2 regions of the Streptomyces sp. NPDC060031 genome follow, and region 1 is predicted to be linked to the other one. Evidence: riboswitches for the same ligand, from Rfam matches in the RefSeq annotation. Region 1 holds a riboswitch; the other holds the start of a gene.

Evidence for each region. Region 1 has a riboswitch for guanidine ahead of ACFWB8_RS00910 (DMT family transporter). Riboswitches for the same ligand answer to the same signal wherever they lie in the genome.
Region 2: another riboswitch for guanidine. It lies ahead of ACFWB8_RS33030 (Ohr family peroxiredoxin); the one in region 1 lies ahead of ACFWB8_RS00910 (DMT family transporter).

What each region holds. Positions count from the first base shown of each region.
Region 1 is NZ_JBHWVM010000002.1:80-8,050, forward strand. It holds gene bcp (thioredoxin-dependent thiol peroxidase) at 1-448, opposite strand, end outside; gene ACFWB8_RS00900 (DUF3618 domain-containing protein) at 553-870, shown strand; gene ACFWB8_RS00905 (co-chaperone GroES) at 933-1,235, shown strand; guanidine-III (ykkC-III) riboswitch at 1,291-1,369, shown strand; gene ACFWB8_RS00910 (DMT family transporter) at 1,400-1,720, shown strand; gene ACFWB8_RS00915 (transglycosylase domain-containing protein) at 1,729-4,188, opposite strand; gene ACFWB8_RS00920 (ABC transporter permease) at 4,363-5,178, shown strand; gene ACFWB8_RS00925 (ABC transporter permease) at 5,315-6,085, shown strand; gene ACFWB8_RS00930 (ATP-binding cassette domain-containing protein) at 6,089-7,057, shown strand; gene ACFWB8_RS00935 (DUF1707 domain-containing protein) at 7,196-7,882, shown strand.
Region 2 is NZ_JBHWVM010000115.1:5,442-13,412, forward strand. It holds gene ACFWB8_RS33010 (hypothetical protein) at 1-1,228, shown strand, start outside; gene ACFWB8_RS33015 (dienelactone hydrolase family protein) at 1,255-2,004, opposite strand; gene ACFWB8_RS33020 (type 1 glutamine amidotransferase domain-containing protein) at 2,086-2,859, opposite strand; gene ACFWB8_RS33025 (AraC family transcriptional regulator ligand-binding domain-containing protein) at 3,125-4,144, shown strand; guanidine-III (ykkC-III) riboswitch at 4,198-4,260, shown strand; gene ACFWB8_RS33030 (Ohr family peroxiredoxin) at 4,336-4,788, shown strand; gene ACFWB8_RS33035 (dynamin family protein) at 5,004-6,269, opposite strand; partial or broken gene ACFWB8_RS33040 (VOC family protein) at 6,398-6,589, opposite strand; gene ACFWB8_RS33045 (hypothetical protein) at 6,748-7,347, shown strand; gene ACFWB8_RS33050 (PP2C family protein-serine/threonine phosphatase) at 7,461-7,971, opposite strand, start outside.

The sequences.
Region 1 (7,971 bases):
TGATCTTGGCTACGTGGCCCGTGGCCTTCACGTTGTAGAAGGCGTGCTCGACCTTGCCCTCCTCGTCCACGACCACCGTGGAGCGGATGACGCCGGTGACCGTCTTGCCGTACAGCTTCTTCTCGCCGTACGCGCCGTAGGCGGTCAGGGTCTCCTTTTCCGGGTCGCTGACCAGCGTGACCTTCAGGGCCTCCTTCTCGCGGAACTTCGCCAGCTTCTCCGGCTTGTCCGGGGAGACGCCGATGACGTCGTAGCCGGCCGTGGCCAGCACGTCCAGGTTGTCCGTGAAATCGCAGGCCTGCTTGGTGCAGCCCGGGGTCAGGGCGGTCGGGTAGAAGTACACGATCACCTTGCGGCCCTTGTGCTCGGCGAGCGAGACCTTGTTGCCGTCCGCGTCGGGCAGGGTGAAGGCAGGGGCGGTGTCGCCCGGCTGAAGTCGCTCGCTCATGTCGGAAGTCTCCTCGGGAGGGGATCGATATGTCTCGAGACTAAGCTGACAGACTGTTCATGGCGGACTACGCCCCCACAGACCACGACGACGGAGGCAGCGCGGTGTCGGAAGCCAGGACCCCCGCACAGATCGAGGCGGACATCGTCCGCAGGCGCGAGCAGCTCGCCGATACCCTCGATGAGATCGGCGTGCGCATGCACCCGAAGACGATCATCGGGGACGCGAAGGCCAGGGCCGTCGGCATCGTGGACCACACCGCCGGGCGGGCCGTGGTCGCCGTGAACCGTCTGGTGACCGATCTGCGCAACGGGCTGCGGCACGATGACGGGGCCCCGCGCGTCGAGCGGATCGTTCCTGTCGCGCTGGTCGCGGTGGGTGTGGCCGGGCTGCTGGTGCTGTCGGCGCGGCGCAGGCGCTGAGGTAGGTTCGGGGCGTGAGCGACGAGACCACCACCACCACGCACGACAAGCTCCCCATCCGCATGCTGCACGACCGGGTGCTCGTGAAGTCCGACTCGCCCGAGGGCGAGCGGCGCTCGGGCGGCGGCATCCTGATCCCGGCGACGGCCGCGGTGGGCAAGCGGCTCGCCTGGGCCGAGGTGGTCGCGGTCGGGCAGAACGTGCGCAGCGTGGAGCCGGGCGACCGGGTGCTGTACGACCCCGAGGACCGGGCCGAGGTGGAGGTGCGCGGGGCGACGTACGTGCTGATGCGCGAGCGGGACCTGCACGCCGTGGCCGCGGAGCGGCTGGAGGGGTCGAAGGACTCCACCGGGCTGTACCTCTGATGTGACCTGTGAGAAGGGTCGGTGACCACCGTCACCGGCCCTTTTCGTGCGTTTTGCCCGCCCTTTGCTAGGGTGGAGGGGTACCCCGACGAGACGCGCCGTACCGGGTGGCTGGACTGCAAAGACGACGCACCCCGTTCGCTCTCGTCCCGGAGGTGGCCGTCATGGCCTGGGTTCTTCTCATCGTCGCCGGTCTGATCGAAGTCGGCTGGTCGATCGGCATGAAATTCACCGAAGGCTTCACCCGGCTCTGGCCCAGTGTGTTCACGGGCGCCGGCATCGTCGCCAGCATGGTGCTGCTCTCGATCGCCGTCAAAACCCTGCCGATCGGTACGGCGTACGGGGTGTGGGTCGGCATCGGTGCGGCCGGGGCGGCGGTGCTCGGCATGGCGGTGATGGGTGAGCCCGTCACCGCCTCCCGGATCTTCTTCATCTGTCTGCTGCTGGTCGCCGTGGTGGGGCTGAAGGCGACCTCCGGTCACTGAGCGCCGGGCTATTCGAGTAGGTCCGCCGGGGGGCGGGGGCGCAGGCCTTCGGTGGTGCCGGCCGGGTTTCCGGCCGTGGCACCGCCGTTGTTCTGACCGCCGGTCGTCTGGCCTCCGGTCGTCTGACCGACGGTTGTCTGGCCGCCTTGCGTTTGGCCGCCCTGCGTCTGCCCGCCCTGGGTCTGGCCCCCGTTGTTCTGGCCGCCCTGGGTCTGGCCCCCGTTGTTCTGGCCGCCGTTGTTCTGGCCCCCTTGGGTCTGGCCGCCGTTGTTCTGACCTCCGTTGTTCTGCCCGCCCTGGGTCTGGCCCCCGGTCGGGGGGCTCGGCCGTACCGGCGGGGCCGAGGAGTCGTCGTCCGGGGTCTGCTGCGGGGTGCTGGGGGTCACCGGCGGCGGGGGCCGGTCCGCGCCGGGCATGAGTTCCAGGTCGAAGTCCACCGGGTCCGTGCCCTCCAGGGCCGTCTTCGTGTACTGCGCCCAGATCTGGGCCGGGTAGCCGCCGCCCCCGATACGGGCCTCGCCGAGCGCGCCGTACAGGGACTCCAGGGTGCCCGTGTCCGGGTCCTGGCCCATCATCGCGACGACCGTGACCAGGTCCGGGGTGTACGCCGCGAACCAGGCGGAGCGGTCCAGTTCCCCGGTGCCCGTCTTGCCGGCGGCGGGGTGCCCGGCGGCGAGTGCGGCCGTACCGGTGCCGTTGTCCACGACGCTGACCAGCATGGACGTGGTCGTGTCGGCGGCTTCGCGGCTGACGGCCTCGTTCGCGCCCCGGTCGGGGAGGGCGATGGTGTCGCCCTCCTTGGTGATCTTCTCCAGGAAGGTGTGCGGGGTGTGCCGGCCGTGCGCGGCGAGGGTCGCGTACGCCTGGGTCATGTCGAGGACGCTGGCCTGCATGGTGCCGAGCGCCATGGCCGGGACGGCGTCGAAGTTCGGGGTGTCGGCGGGGACGCCGAGGTCGATGGCGGTCTTCTTGACCTTCGCGGTGCCGACGTCGACGACCATCTGCGCGAAGACGGCGTTGACGGAGAGGTCGGTGGCGGTGTTGACGGTGATGTTCCCGTAGCTGAGCTGCCCCTCGTTCTCCGGTGCGTAGGGAATACGGGTGCCGACGACGCGGCGCTTGTTGTCGCCGTTGTAGATCGTGTACGGGGTGATCGTGCGGCCGTCCTGGGTGCGGGAGTTGTTCTGCACGGCGGCCGCGAAGACGAAGGGTTTGAAGGTGGAGGCCACCTGGTAGTCGTGCCGGGTGGCGTTGTTGACGAACTGTTTGGTGTAGTCGATGCCGCCGTACAGGGCGACGACCTTGCCGGTGGCCGGGTCGATGGAGACCGCGCCGGTGCGCACGAGGCGGTCCGCCTTGCGCTTCTCGGGGTCGAGTTCGCTGACCACCTTGTCGTTGACGGCGTCGACGATGGCGTTCTGGCGGCGCTTGTCGATGGTCGTGGTGATGCGGTAGCCGCCCTCGGCGAGGGTTTTGTCGTCGAGGATCCTGTTCTCGACGATGTAGTCCTTGATGGCTTCGACGAGGTAACCGCGCTGCCCGGAGAGTCCTGCGGCGGCGCGGACCTTGCCGGGTTCGGGGAAGGTGGTGGCCGCGCGCTCGGTGGCGGTCATCCAGTTCTTCTTGACCATGCCGTCGAGTACGTAGTTCCAGCGGGCGAGGGCGCGGGGGCGGCTCTGGGGGTGGGAGAGGACGTCGAAGGCGCTGGGGGAGTTGAGGAGGGTGGCGAGGTACGCGCCTTCCGCTGTGGTGAGTTTGCCGACGTCCTTGCCGTAGTAGGCCTGTGCGGCGGCCTGGATGCCGTAGGCGTTGCGGCCGAAGTAGCTGGTGTTCAGATAGCCCTCGAGGATGTAGTCCTTCGACTTCTCGCGACCCAGTTTGATCGCGATGAAGAACTCCTTGGCCTTGCGTTTGATCGTCTGTTCCTGGCCCAAGTAGTAGTTCTTGACGTACTGCTGGGTGATGGTCGAGCCGGACTGGGTGCCCTTGCCGGTCGCGGTGTTCCAGGCCGCGCGGAGCATCGCGGCGGGGTCCACCGCCCGTTCGGAGTAGAAGCCCCGGTCCTCTGCGGCCAGTACGGTCTCCTGGACGGTCCGCGGGATCTGCGAGAGCGGGACGTTGACGCGGTTCACCTCGCCGTCGCGGGCGAGCTGGGAGCCGTCGGCGTAGAGGTAGAGGTTGGACTGCGCGGTGGCGGCGGCATTGGCGGGCGGGATGTCGACCAGCAGGTAGCCGGCGACGAGGGCGCCGCCCAGCAGCACGGCGAGCAGCAGGAGTCCGCCGACGACCATGCGCCAGGTGGGGAGGGCGCGGCGCCAGCCGGTCCGTTCGCGCTTGGCCTTCGTGGCCTTCGCGGCCTGCTTGGGATTCTCGGGCTGCTCGGCCATCGCGGCCTTCTCGGGCCGGGGTTCTTCGGGGGTGTCCGGGTCACGAGGGGTCCAGCCGGGGGGTGGTGACTGGTCGCTCATCTCCGGGACTCCTCGGCGCCGTGCGAATTATCCACATCTGTACCTCATGGTGTCTACCCGATGGCCGCTGATTCCGCTCCGGACGGGCGTAAATCGTTTCCGTGGCTCGCCCCTCCGCACTAAGCTCGCGCGCTTTGGCCGACGTAGGAACGACGTGGGATACGGAGGGATACGGTGCGCCAGAGAGTGCGTCTCCACCTGGCCGTCGCGGCCGGAGGGTTCCGCCGGTACGCCACATACGGGACGGCCACCGCGGCGGGGGTGTTCACCAACACCGCTTTCGGTTTCATCCTCGCCTACACGTTCATCGCGCTGTGGGACGAGCGCCCCGGGCTCGGCGGCTACGACCAGGCGCAGGCCCTGACCTTCATCTGGGTCAGCCAGTCGCTGCTCGCCGCCGGCGCGCTGATCGGCGGCGGTTTCCAGGAGGAGTTCCAGGAACGGGTGCGGACGGGTGACATCGCCGTGGACCTGTACCGGCCGGTGGACCTCCAGGCGTGGTGGCTCGCCACCGACTTGGGCCGGGCGGCCTTCCAGCTCGTGGCCCGCGGGGTGGTCCCGATGGCGGTCGGGGCGCTCGCGTTCCGGCTGGCGCTGCCCGCGGATCCGGTGCGCTGGCTGCTGTTCCTGGTGGCCGTGGTGCTGGCGTTGGTGGTGAGTTTCGCCGTGCGCTACCTGTTGGGGCTCGCGGCCTTCTGGCTGATGGACGGTGCCGGGATCAACCTGGTGGCCACCGTCGTCGCCATCTTCTTCTCCGGGATGCTGCTGCCGCTGACCGTGTTCCCGGGCGGCTTCGGGGAGTTCGTACGCCTCCTGCCCTGGGCGGCGATGCTCCAGGTGCCGCTGGACGTGCTGCTCGGCATGGGCGCGGGGGCCGGGGGCGCGCTGCGGGCGCTGGGGTTCCAGGCCGGGTGGGCGCTCGTACTGCTGGGCCTGGGGCGGCTGGTCCAGTCGGCCGCGACGCGGAAGGTGGTGGTCCAGGGTGGCTGACGCGACGGTGGACGTGAAGCCGGATCCGGATCCGGATCCGGGTCGGGAGCGGCCGGCCCCGGCCGTCGTCCCGCTCGGCGGGCGGCAGCGGAACCGGGCCGTGGAGGGGGTGCGGGGCTACGGGCTGATCGTGTCGATGTGGATCCGGTCGGTCATGACGTACCGGGCGTCCTTCTTCCTGTCGACCTTCGGGAACGCCGCGATCACGCTCCTCGACTTCGCCGCGATCTACATCATGTTCTCGCACGTGGACGTCCTCGGGGGCTTCACGCTGCCCGAGATCGCCCTGCTGTACGGGTCCTGCTCGGCCTCCCTGGGCCTGGCGGACCTGCTGCTCGGCAACACCGCCCGGATCGGCGCCCGGATCCGCGACGGCTCGCTCGACACCATGCTGGTGCGCCCGGTCCCCGTGCTCGCGCAGGTCGCGGCGGACCGGTTCGCGCTGCGTCGGCTGGGCCGGCTCGGGCAGGGGCTGGGGGTGCTGGGCTGGTCGGTCTGGGCGCTGTCGGGGCAGGTGGACTGGACGGTCGCCACGGTGCTGCTGGTGCCGGTGATGGTCATCGCCGGGGCGGGGATCTTCGGGGCGGTGATGGTGGCCGGCGCGGCGTTCCAGTTCGCCGCGGGGGATGCGGCGGAGGTGGTGAACTCCTTCACGTACGGGGGCTGCACGATGCTGGAGTACCCGCCGACGGTGTTCGCGAAGGACCTGCTGCGCGGGGTGACCTTCGTCGTGCCGCTGGCCTTCGTCAACTGGCTGCCCGCGCTGCACGTTCTGGGGCGCCCGGACCCGCTGGGGCTGCCGGGGTGGGTGGCGTACGCGAGCCCGCTGGTGGCGTTCGTCGTGTTCCTGCCCGCGTCGCTGGCTTGGCGCGCGGGAGTTCGTTCGTACCGAAGCACGGGGAGCTGAGCGATGGCCGATGCGTTGATCGAGCTGGACGGGGTCGAGAAGGTCTTCGACGTACGGCGTCGGGTGAGCCTGATGCGCAGGGAGAAACGGCAGGTCAGGGCCGTGGACGGGATCAGCTTCGAGGTCGCGCGGGGCGAGGTGGTCGGCTACATCGGGCCCAACGGCGCCGACAAGTCGACCACGATCAAGATGCTCACCGGGATCCTGACGCCGAGCGGCGGCCGGCTGCGGGTCGCGGGCATCGACCCGGCGCGGGAGCGGATGCGGCTCGCGCACCGGATCGGGGTGGTGTTCGGGCAGCGCACGACGCTGTGGTGGGACCTGCCGCTGAAGGACTCGTACGGGCTGATGCGGCGGATGTACCGGGTCCCGCCGGCGCGGTTCAAGGAGAACCTGGAGCGCTGCGTGGAGCGGCTGGACCTGGCCGAGCTGCTGGACGTACCGGTGCGGCAGCTCTCGCTCGGGCAGCGGATGCGCGGGGACATCGCGGCGGCGCTGCTGCACGATCCGGACGTGCTGTACCTGGACGAGCCGACGATCGGGCTCGACGTGGTGAGCAAGGCGAAGGTGCGGGGCTTCCTGCGGCAGTTGAACGAGGAGCTCGGCACGACGGTGCTGCTGACCACGCACGACCTCCAGGACATCGAGCAGCTGTGCGAGCGGGTGATGGTGATCGACCACGGGCGCCTCATGTACGACGGTTCCCTGGGCGGGCTGCACACGGCGGGCGCGGCGGGGGAGAGCGAGCGGACCCTGGTGGTGGACCTGGAGCGGGAGCTGCCGCCGATCAGCGTGGCGGGGGCCCGGGTGGTGAAGGTGGAGGGGCCGAGGCAGTGGCTGGCCTTCCCGGCGCAGGCTTCGGCGGCCCCGCTGGTGGCGGCGGTGGCGGCGCGGTACCCGCTGGTGGACCTGTCGGTACGGGAGCCGGACATCGAGGACGTGATCGCGCGGATGTACGCGGGGAGGAGCTGAGGCGGGCGGGCGGGCGGGCGGGGGGCTGGGCGGGGGGCCGGGTGGGGGTCCGGGTGGGGGGAAATCAGGGATAAGCCGGGGGTCGGTGTCAGGGCTAAGTCATACAACTCCCCTGAATCACTGCATAGGCTGGTGCTCATGAGTGACGAGCGGCCGGAGAAGCCGTTGCCGGAGCTGAGGGCGTCGGACGCCGACCGGGACCGGGTGGTGGAGCGTCTGCGGGACGCCGTCGCCGAGGGCCGGCTCGACATGGAGGAATTCGAGGAGCGGCTGGATGCGGCGTACAAGTCCCGCACGTACGCGGAACTGGAGCCGCTGACGCGGGACCTGCCGGCGCCGTCGTCGGCCGGGACCGGGGCCGCGCCGGTGTCCCCGGTGGCGGGTCACGCCGGGTCGGATTCCGCCTGGCCGGCCCGGATCGGCGGGTCGGGTACCTCCGCCACGGCCGTCGCGGTCATGTCGGGCTTCCAGCGCAAGGGCAACTGGACGGTGCCCGCCCGCTTCAACGCGGTGGCGTTCTGGGGCGGCGGCGAGCTCGACCTGCGCGAGGCGAACTTCGCCGAGCCCGAGGTCGTGATCACCTGTGTCGCGGTCATGGGCGGCATCCAGATCACGGTGCCGCCGGGCGTGGAGGTCGATCTACGGGGCATCGGTGTCATGGGTGCCTTCGACCAGAGCGAGGGCACGGGGCCGCGGCAGCCGGGGGCCCCGAGGGTGGTCGTGACGGGCTTCGCCTTCTGGGGCGGGGTGGAGGTCAAGGTCAAGCCGCCGAAGTCGCGCAAGGGGCTGAAGGGCGGCGGGCCGTCGCTGCGCAAGGAGCTGTAGGACCGTAGAGCTGTAGGGCCGTACAGCTGTAGGGCCCGTCCCTGACAGCGGTGCGCCGTTCCGCTCGTGGCGAGCGACACGGCGTGCCG
Region 2 (7,971 bases), on a different contig from region 1:
CTGCCACGCCCCGGACGACCTCGAACGCCTCGCCCGCGCCGCCGGCCTGCGGATGCGGTACGCGCAGGCCACCGCCTTCCACAGGCGGCTGGCCGGCCACGACGACCACGGCGCCACCGAGGCCTTGGCCGAGGCGCTCCTGCGGGAGGACCGGATCGAGGAGGCCATCGAGGTGTTGCGGCCGGCGGTGCAGGCCGACTGGCACCTCGGCAAGGCCCGTGCCACGGCCCGGTGGGCCGGGCTCCTCGCCGACCGGGGCCGGGCGCAGGAGGCGATCGACGTACTCGGGGCACAGGGCCAGAAGTCGGAACTGATCAAGCTGCTGGTACGCGTGGGACGCCCGGACGAGGCCGTCGAAGTAGCGCAGCGGTGGGCGGCCGACGGAAGCCGTTACGCCGACGGTCACCTGGCCGATCTCCTGGCGGAGCTCGGTGACGAGGAAGCGCTACGGGCCCGGGCGGCGGCCGGCCAGGTGAACTCGACCGGACGACTGGCCGAGCTGCTGGCCCGGCGCGGCCGGCGCCAGGAGGCGATCGCGCTCTACATGCCGTACGTCCACACCGAGCGGGGGGCCGCCGACCGGGTGGTCGAACTGTTGGTGGAAGAGGGCCGGGTCGAGGAGGCCCTCGCCGTGCTGCGCCCCTTCGTCGAGGCCGGCTACGGCAAGGCCTGCCAGATGCTGGCCGAGATCCTCCTCGCACACGGCCGCGAGGAGGAGGCCGTCGACCACCTGCGCACGGCCGCCGCCCGGGACACCAACCTCCACGAACAGTGGGCGGAGCACTGCCCGCTGGACGAACTGCCGGCCCTGGCGGCGACCGGCATGTGGCCCGCGGTCGCCCGCTGGACGCGGCTCCTCGCCCGGCAGGGACAGCTGGAGCGAGCCCTGGAGATCGTCAAGCCGATGGCTGACGACGAGAACGCGCCGGCCGCAATGCACCTGACGGAGCTGCTCGCCGACCACGGGCGGCTGCACGAGGCCCTCGACCTGCTGAGAAACCTGATCGCCTCCGGCGGGGCCCCCTCCACGTGGTGGGCCCCCGAGCAGCTGGCCCGCCTCCTCTTCTCGCACCGCCTCGTCGGCGAACTGCGTACGGAGGTCGATGCGGGCACCGAAGGCGCGGCCCAGTTGCTGCGCCGACTCACCTACGGGGAGACGGGGGCGGTGGCCGAGGAGCGGCGGGAGCGCTACCGCGGCTGGATCCTCCCCGAGTACGGCGTGTGCTGACCGGCCCCCGTACGGTGTGCGCAGCCTCAGCAGTCGCCCAGGGTGCGGTCGAGGAGGGGCAGCATGCGGTCCCAGTGGCGCTGCAGCGCGGAGGCGTTGAAGGCGTCGGTGTCGGACATGGTGAAACCGTGGACGGTGCCGGGGTAGATCTCGGAGGTGTAGCCGACGCCTGCGGTGTCCAAGGCCTGGTTGAGTTCGCTGAAGGCTTCGGGCGACAGGTCGTTTTCGGCCAGGCCGAGGTGGACTTGCGCGCTCAGCTTGGGGACCAGGCGGTGCGGGCTGTCGGGCGCGTCGGTGACCAGGGGGCCGGGGTGGAATCCGGCGACGGCGGCCACCTGGTCGGGGTGGGCTGCTGCGGTGCGCATCGCCAAGACGGCGCCCATGCAGTAGCCGATCACGGCGACCGGTCCGGTGCTGACCTCGGGCTGGGCGGTGAGGAACCTGAGGTAGGCGTCGGCGTCGCGCAGGGCACGTTCGGTGGTGTGCGCCTCGATCAGGGGCATCAGTTGGGCGAAGACCGCGGGCCGGATCTCTTTTGTCAGGTACGCGGGAAGTTCGATCACCGGCGCCGGGCCGTGCCGGTAGTAGAGGTTGGGGACGAGCACGTAGTAACCGTGCTCGGCCAGTTCGCGGGCCATCTGCTCCAGCACGGGCCGCACGCCGATGGCGTCCATGTACAGCAGCACCCCCGGGTGCCGCTCGCCACGGTCGGGTAAGGCGACGAAGGCATCGGCCTGGCCGTCGGTGGTGGGTATCCGCAGCGTCTTGGCGGGCATGGCGAATCTTCCTTCCCAGGACTGACGCAAGTACGCAGCCCCTACCGGGGGTTGGGGGCAACCCGAGAGCAACGTAGCCGATCAACCCGACCGGGGCACCGCTCCCCCCTCATGGGCGCGGACCAGGTCCAGGTACTCCGCCGCCAGGCGGTGGCAGTCGCCGGGCCACCGCGCGGAGACGTAGTTGCCGTCCTTCACGGCGAAGCCGCGTCCGGGCCGGGCTGCCGTGTCGCGGACGGGCAGCGGCGGGCCGGCGAGGAAGTGGCTCGGATCGGCGAGCGCCGCGGTGACCTCCTGCTGCACGGTGGTGCGGTACGTGCGGTAGTAGCGCCCCAGCCAGAACCGGGTGAGGTTCCATCCGGTCAACTCCAGCAGGGTCGTCAACGCCGTCGTCCGCCGGCCGTGGAGCACCGATCGCCCGGTGGCGGGATCCTTCGCCCGGGCGGCGAGCAGCACGCCGTGGCAGACGGCCCCCACCGGCAGCCCCTGGGTGAAGGCCCGGGCGAACAGCCCCTGGGCGGTGGCGTCCTCGAGCAGCGTCCGCATGCCCGCGGCGTGGCCGCCCGGCACGAAGAGGCCCGTGATGTCCGCCGGGTCGACATCCGCGTACGAGGAGGGGGCGAGGAACCAGGGGTCCTCGGTGAGGCGCCGGTAGGTGGCGAGCTCGTCGCGGCGGGTCATCAGCCAGGGCGACAGCCAGGAGAAGCCGAGGTCCGTGAGCCGGGGGTCGGCGAGCGCGACCTTCCCGCCGGGGGTCGCGAACCGCACCTCGAAGCCGGCGGCCCGCAATGCGGCCCAGGGCAGCGCCGCCTCGGTGGGGTCGTAGTCGCCTGCGGGGAGCAGGAAGAGAATCACGGCGTACTCCTCTGAGCGGTGGTGATCAGGGCAGGCAGCACTCTTCCCCGGCGCTCCGTGAGCCCCTATGGGCCCCTATGGGCCTCTGATCCCCTCGGTGTCCGAAGGCCGACCTTAGGGGCGGCCCGCGGCGCCGTCATTCACTCCGGCGGCCAATCCGTTGACTCTCCGAACCCGCCCGCCCCCGGCAGCCGGCCCGCCGAAGGCCAACAGCCGACAGCCGACGGTGTTGACGGGGGTGGCGTGCCCGCATTGACTGGCGGCCGTGTCCACCATCGAGCCGCCCTCCGTCACCGCGTGCTACGCCCTCGCCGTCCTGAGCGCCACGGCCGGGAACACCAGCGGGTCCGGTTCCTGGGCCTTGCCCACGGACCGACTGGAGTTCGGCGAGATGCGCACCCTGTGGGACGCGGTGCTCGGTGCCCGGGATGCCGGCCCGCACACCGGGCTCCTCGTGGGCGACCGCATCCGGCCCGACGCCCTGCACATCCTGGGCCACCTCGTCCTCACCTGCGCCAGCCTCGCGGACGCCGCACAGGCAGCCGAGCGCTACCACCCACTGGTGAGCCAGGCGGGCACGGTGACCCTGGACCGCCGCAGCAGCGTCAGCCGGGTCTGCTACCGGCCGACCGTCGCCCCGGCGGCCATGCACCCCCAGCAAGTGGAGGCGGTCGTCAGCAGCATGGTGCGGGCGGCCCGCTGGGTCGCCGGCGACGACTGGGCACCCCTGGCCGTGTCGTTCGCCCACCCTCGTACGGGCTCGGCAGAGCCCTACGCCCGCGTCCTCGGCTGCCCCGTCACCTTCGACGCCCCGCAGAACGCGATCACGGTCGCCAACGAGGACCTCGACAGGCGCCGCCCGCTCTACGACCCGGCGCTCAACGCCCTGCACCGGGCCTACGCCGAGCGGCTCCTGCACCAGCTTTCCGCGGCCACGACCGTCGCCCAGCGCGTACGGCAGTGGTTGGAGCACGCCGCGCTCGAGGACGCCGGCCCCGAGGGCCCCGCCAAGGAGCTCAACCTCAGCGTCCGGACCCTGCGCAGAGCCCTGAACGCCGAGGGCACGTCGTGGCGCGCGCTCCTCGACACCGCCCGCCACAGCCGGGCCGGGCGGCTGCTGGAGACCACGGCCCTGCCGCTGGACCGGATCGCCCCCCTCGTCGGCCTGAGCGGCGCGACGGCCCTGGTCCGTGCCTTCACCCGGTGGGAGGGCATGCCTCCGGGGGCGTACCGCAGCCGGCGCCGGCCCGCGCGTCCGGATCGCGACGAGGTCGGCAGCGGGTGAGGAACGTCACCGCGGGCCCGGCCCCGGCCGGTCGCCCGCGTTGCTAGTTTGTCCGGCGGCCAGGTTTCAGGCCCCGGACGAGATGCGCCGTACCCGGTTACGCACGACGACGCGCGCGGTGCTGCACGAGCAGCGCCGTCCGCTGTCCGCACCGGGGCAGCGTCCTCGTCGAGCAAGATGGGCCGAACGCCATGACCGTGCCACTCACCCGCAGCCTGTACCGGACGACCGCGCATGCCGCCGGGGGCCGTACCGGATCCGTCCGCACGGACGACGGGCGCCTGGACGTCCGCCTCGCCCCGCCGCGCAAGAAGGTGCCCGGAACCACCAACCCCGAGCAGCTGTTCGCGGCCGGTTTCGCCGCCTGCTTCACCTCAGCGCTCGCGGAGGTCGCCGCCGAGTTCGGGGCGGACGCCTCCGCCGCGCGCGTCGCCTGCGAAGTGCAGCTCGGCACCACGGACACGCCCGCGGGCTACGGCCTCGCGGTGGCCCTCACCGTCAGCCTGCCGGGGTGGCGGGCTGCGGACCTCCAGCCCCTGCTGCACCGGGCGGACGAGGTCTGTCCGTACTCGCAGGCCGTACGCGGCAACGTACCGCTGACGCTCCTGGCCGTGGACGACCCCGCCGCCGATGACCGCGCCTGAGCCGGAGCCGGAGCCGGCGGGCCGCTTCCCGGACGGCCCCGGCGTCCCGGTGCCCGAGCACGGCGCCTGGCTGCGGCGCGGCATCAGCCGCAACGGCGGGCCCCTTCTCGAGGAACGTGAAGCGGTGTGGCTGCAGGCCGGCCCGTACTACGCCGACAGCCGGGGCTTCGCCGGTACGACGTCTTTCGACGGCTCCCGGGTGCACTTCCACCACCTCACGGGCGAGCCCGGCGAAGACACCGGCACCTTCCGGTGGGAGGGTACGGATCTGGTCGAGCGGGGCACCAACCCGGACGGCAGCACCTTCCTCGAGCCCGCTCCGCCGCCACCGTCCGGATCTCGTCCTGCATCCGCGTCCGGGCGGGCGCGATCACCTCGCGTTCGAGCCGGGCCCACTCCTGCAGGTACGCGCGGCTGAACTCGGCGCGGCGTCCGAACGCGCCCTTCGCGGTCTCCAGTACGTCGGCCAGAACCTTGGCGTGACCGGCACACCGCAGGAGCAGCAGCCGCACGCGGGAGCGTTCGATCCGCTCGCCGAAGGGGCCGACGAGGTCGTCCAGGGCCTGGCGCAGGGCTGCGTAACCGCAGCGTTCCAGCTCGCTCTGGAACGTGCTGTCGGCGGCCAGTGCCGGTTGCCGCTGGCGACGCGCGACCAGTCGTCGTGCTTCGTGGGAGTCGTACAGCACGATGTCCGTCAGATGTGCCCCGAGGTTCTCGCGCAGTACGTCGACCACGCCGCCCGGTCCGGTGAGGCGCGGATCGCGGTGCGGGTCGTAATCCGGATCGTCGTCGCGGTCTTCCATGGACCTGGTGACGACTCCCAGGACCGCTTCCCTCCGGTTCGCGAGCGCGCGGGCGAAGACGCCGGCCTCCCCGGCGTTCCCCGCGCTCTCCGGATAGAAGGTCCACAGGACCAGATCCGACTCGTCCTCCCGCAGGTACCGCAGCGTCACGTCTTCGAACGCTTGCAGACGATCGGCGAGGCCGGGCGTGCTGATGAGCCGGAGCCTGCGCAGCAACGGCTCGCGCAGGTACAGCCGCACTTCACGGCAGGCCACCTGCTGCTCGCTCAGCGGCTTCTGCTGGCGCAGGAACTCGACGCCGTGCCCGACCGATTCGAACCGGGTGACGGTGCCGTCGGGCCATACGCGCTCGGCGTACTCCTCCGGAGCACCGTCGTCGAGCGGGTTGAGGACCGCGACCACACCGTCGGTCGGCTTGCTGTCGGTGATCAGCAACTTCCGTCCGAGCAGGGAATTGATCAGCGACGACTTCCCGGAGGAGACCTGTCCGATCACCATGACGGACAGCGTTGCCGACACGCGGTCGACGACCCGGTTGGTCCAGTCCCGGTCGAGGACCTCTGACCGGGGATCCAGTTCGATCTCCGCCTCCGCCACGAGGCACCGGGCCTCGTCCGCCATCACCCCCAGGCTCGCGATGTCCTTGTCCCGTCGAAGATCTGACCAATGGAACGTCACCCGCTGCCCCCTCGTCCGCGCCCCCCACTGCGAGTCCACCATGAATGTGGCCACCGTCACTCCCGGCCAAACGGCGGCGTCCGGTGAGGCCGGGCCCGAACACGCGCAGGCCGCCCGTAGACAAGGAGACCAAGTGCGGCAGGGCTGGCGCCGAGAGCGAGCAGCCGCTCCAGCTCGGCGTCCTGGTCGCGGTCGGTGGGGCTGACGTCGATGTGCAGTCGGAGCTTCCCGGGCCGCGGGTCGCTGCACCACGCACAGGCACTCCTCTGCCTGGCCAGACGCCGGGCCGATGCTCCACGGACACCTCTCCGGCAGAGCACCCCTCAGGTCAGGGTCGAGGACGTGCCTGGCCGCGACGAGGCAACTCGGTGCCAGGCGGCGCGGGCCATCCGGGCGGGAGGCCCGGCCCGTGCGGCATGGCGTCCAGCATTGCGGTGCCCCGCGGCGGATGCTGATGCCTCCCCCGCAGGAGAGGCCCGTGAGTGATCCCAGCCCCCGCGTGATCCCGAGGCCGGCATCCGCCTCGGCGGGCAGTGACATTCCCGCTCCTGGTGTCATCGGCATCGGACTCGCCGCAGTGCTGACGTTCGCGCTCGCCCAGGGCTCGTGGCAGTGGTTCGCCACGTTCATCGGGGTGACGCTCCTCGCGGTGATGCTCGCCTTCCAGCGCCGGGCGCAGTGGACGCCGGGCATCCGCTCGGCCTACATGCGCGGCCTGGTCGCGTACGCACTGGTCATCGGCCTCTGCGTGGCAGTCGCGCTCGCCCCCCTGCTGCAGCGCCGGGCCTGGCTGTTCCCGATGCCGGGCACGCGCAGCGACTGCGAACTGCTGGGCAGGTACCAGGCCCTCCAGGCAGAGGCCGCACTCGGTGACCTGGCCGGCCGTGACGGCACGGCCCTGGCGTTCACACAGGACGTCCAGGCCCAGAAGGCCGTCGCCGAGTGCCTCGCGGCCACCACGACCCTGTGGCTGCCCCTGTACGGGGTAGGGGCGGCAGTGCTGGTGGGGACGGGTGCCTGGCTCCGCGACCGGGCCCGGGCCCGGCGGCTGGGCGAGCGCGAGGTCCAGTCCTCCTGACGGATCGTCCCCTGTCCGCGAGTCGGTTCGTTCGAGGGGTGTGATGGCTACTCGGGGCTCCGAATTCTGTTGAGCAATCTCGTCCAGGCGAGCCAGGGCCCCGATCAGCCCGGTCAGGCGCCTGCTGAGGAGTTCGTACGGCGGCTTCCCAGACGGGGACCGCGCCAGTCCAGGCACAGGACCGTGGCGTCGTCTTTCGGCGGGTGGCCGTTGTAGGCGCAGGTGACCGCGGCGACCAGCGTGCGCACGACCTCGCGCGGGTGCTCGGCTGCGGTCTTGCGGAGGAGGCCGTGCAGGTCGACTGTTTCCGCTTCGCGTTCTTGCATGCCGTCGGTGTAGAGGACGAGGCGGTCACCGGGGCGCAGATCGAGTTCCTGCACCTGGTACGGGCCCTGCACCGCGACGCCGAAGGGCATGTCCACCGCCAGGGTCAGCTCGTCGACCGTGCCGTCGCGCAGCCGCAGCGGCCAGGGGTGGCCGGCGTTGACGAGCTGGGCTCTGCTCCCGTCCAGGGCGATGCGCAGCAGCTGGCCGGTGGCGAAGGTCCGGTGGCCGTGGTCGAGGAGGGCCTGGTGGGTCTGGCGGGCTTGTTCGGCAAGGTCTGTTCCGGCTCGGCGGGCGCCG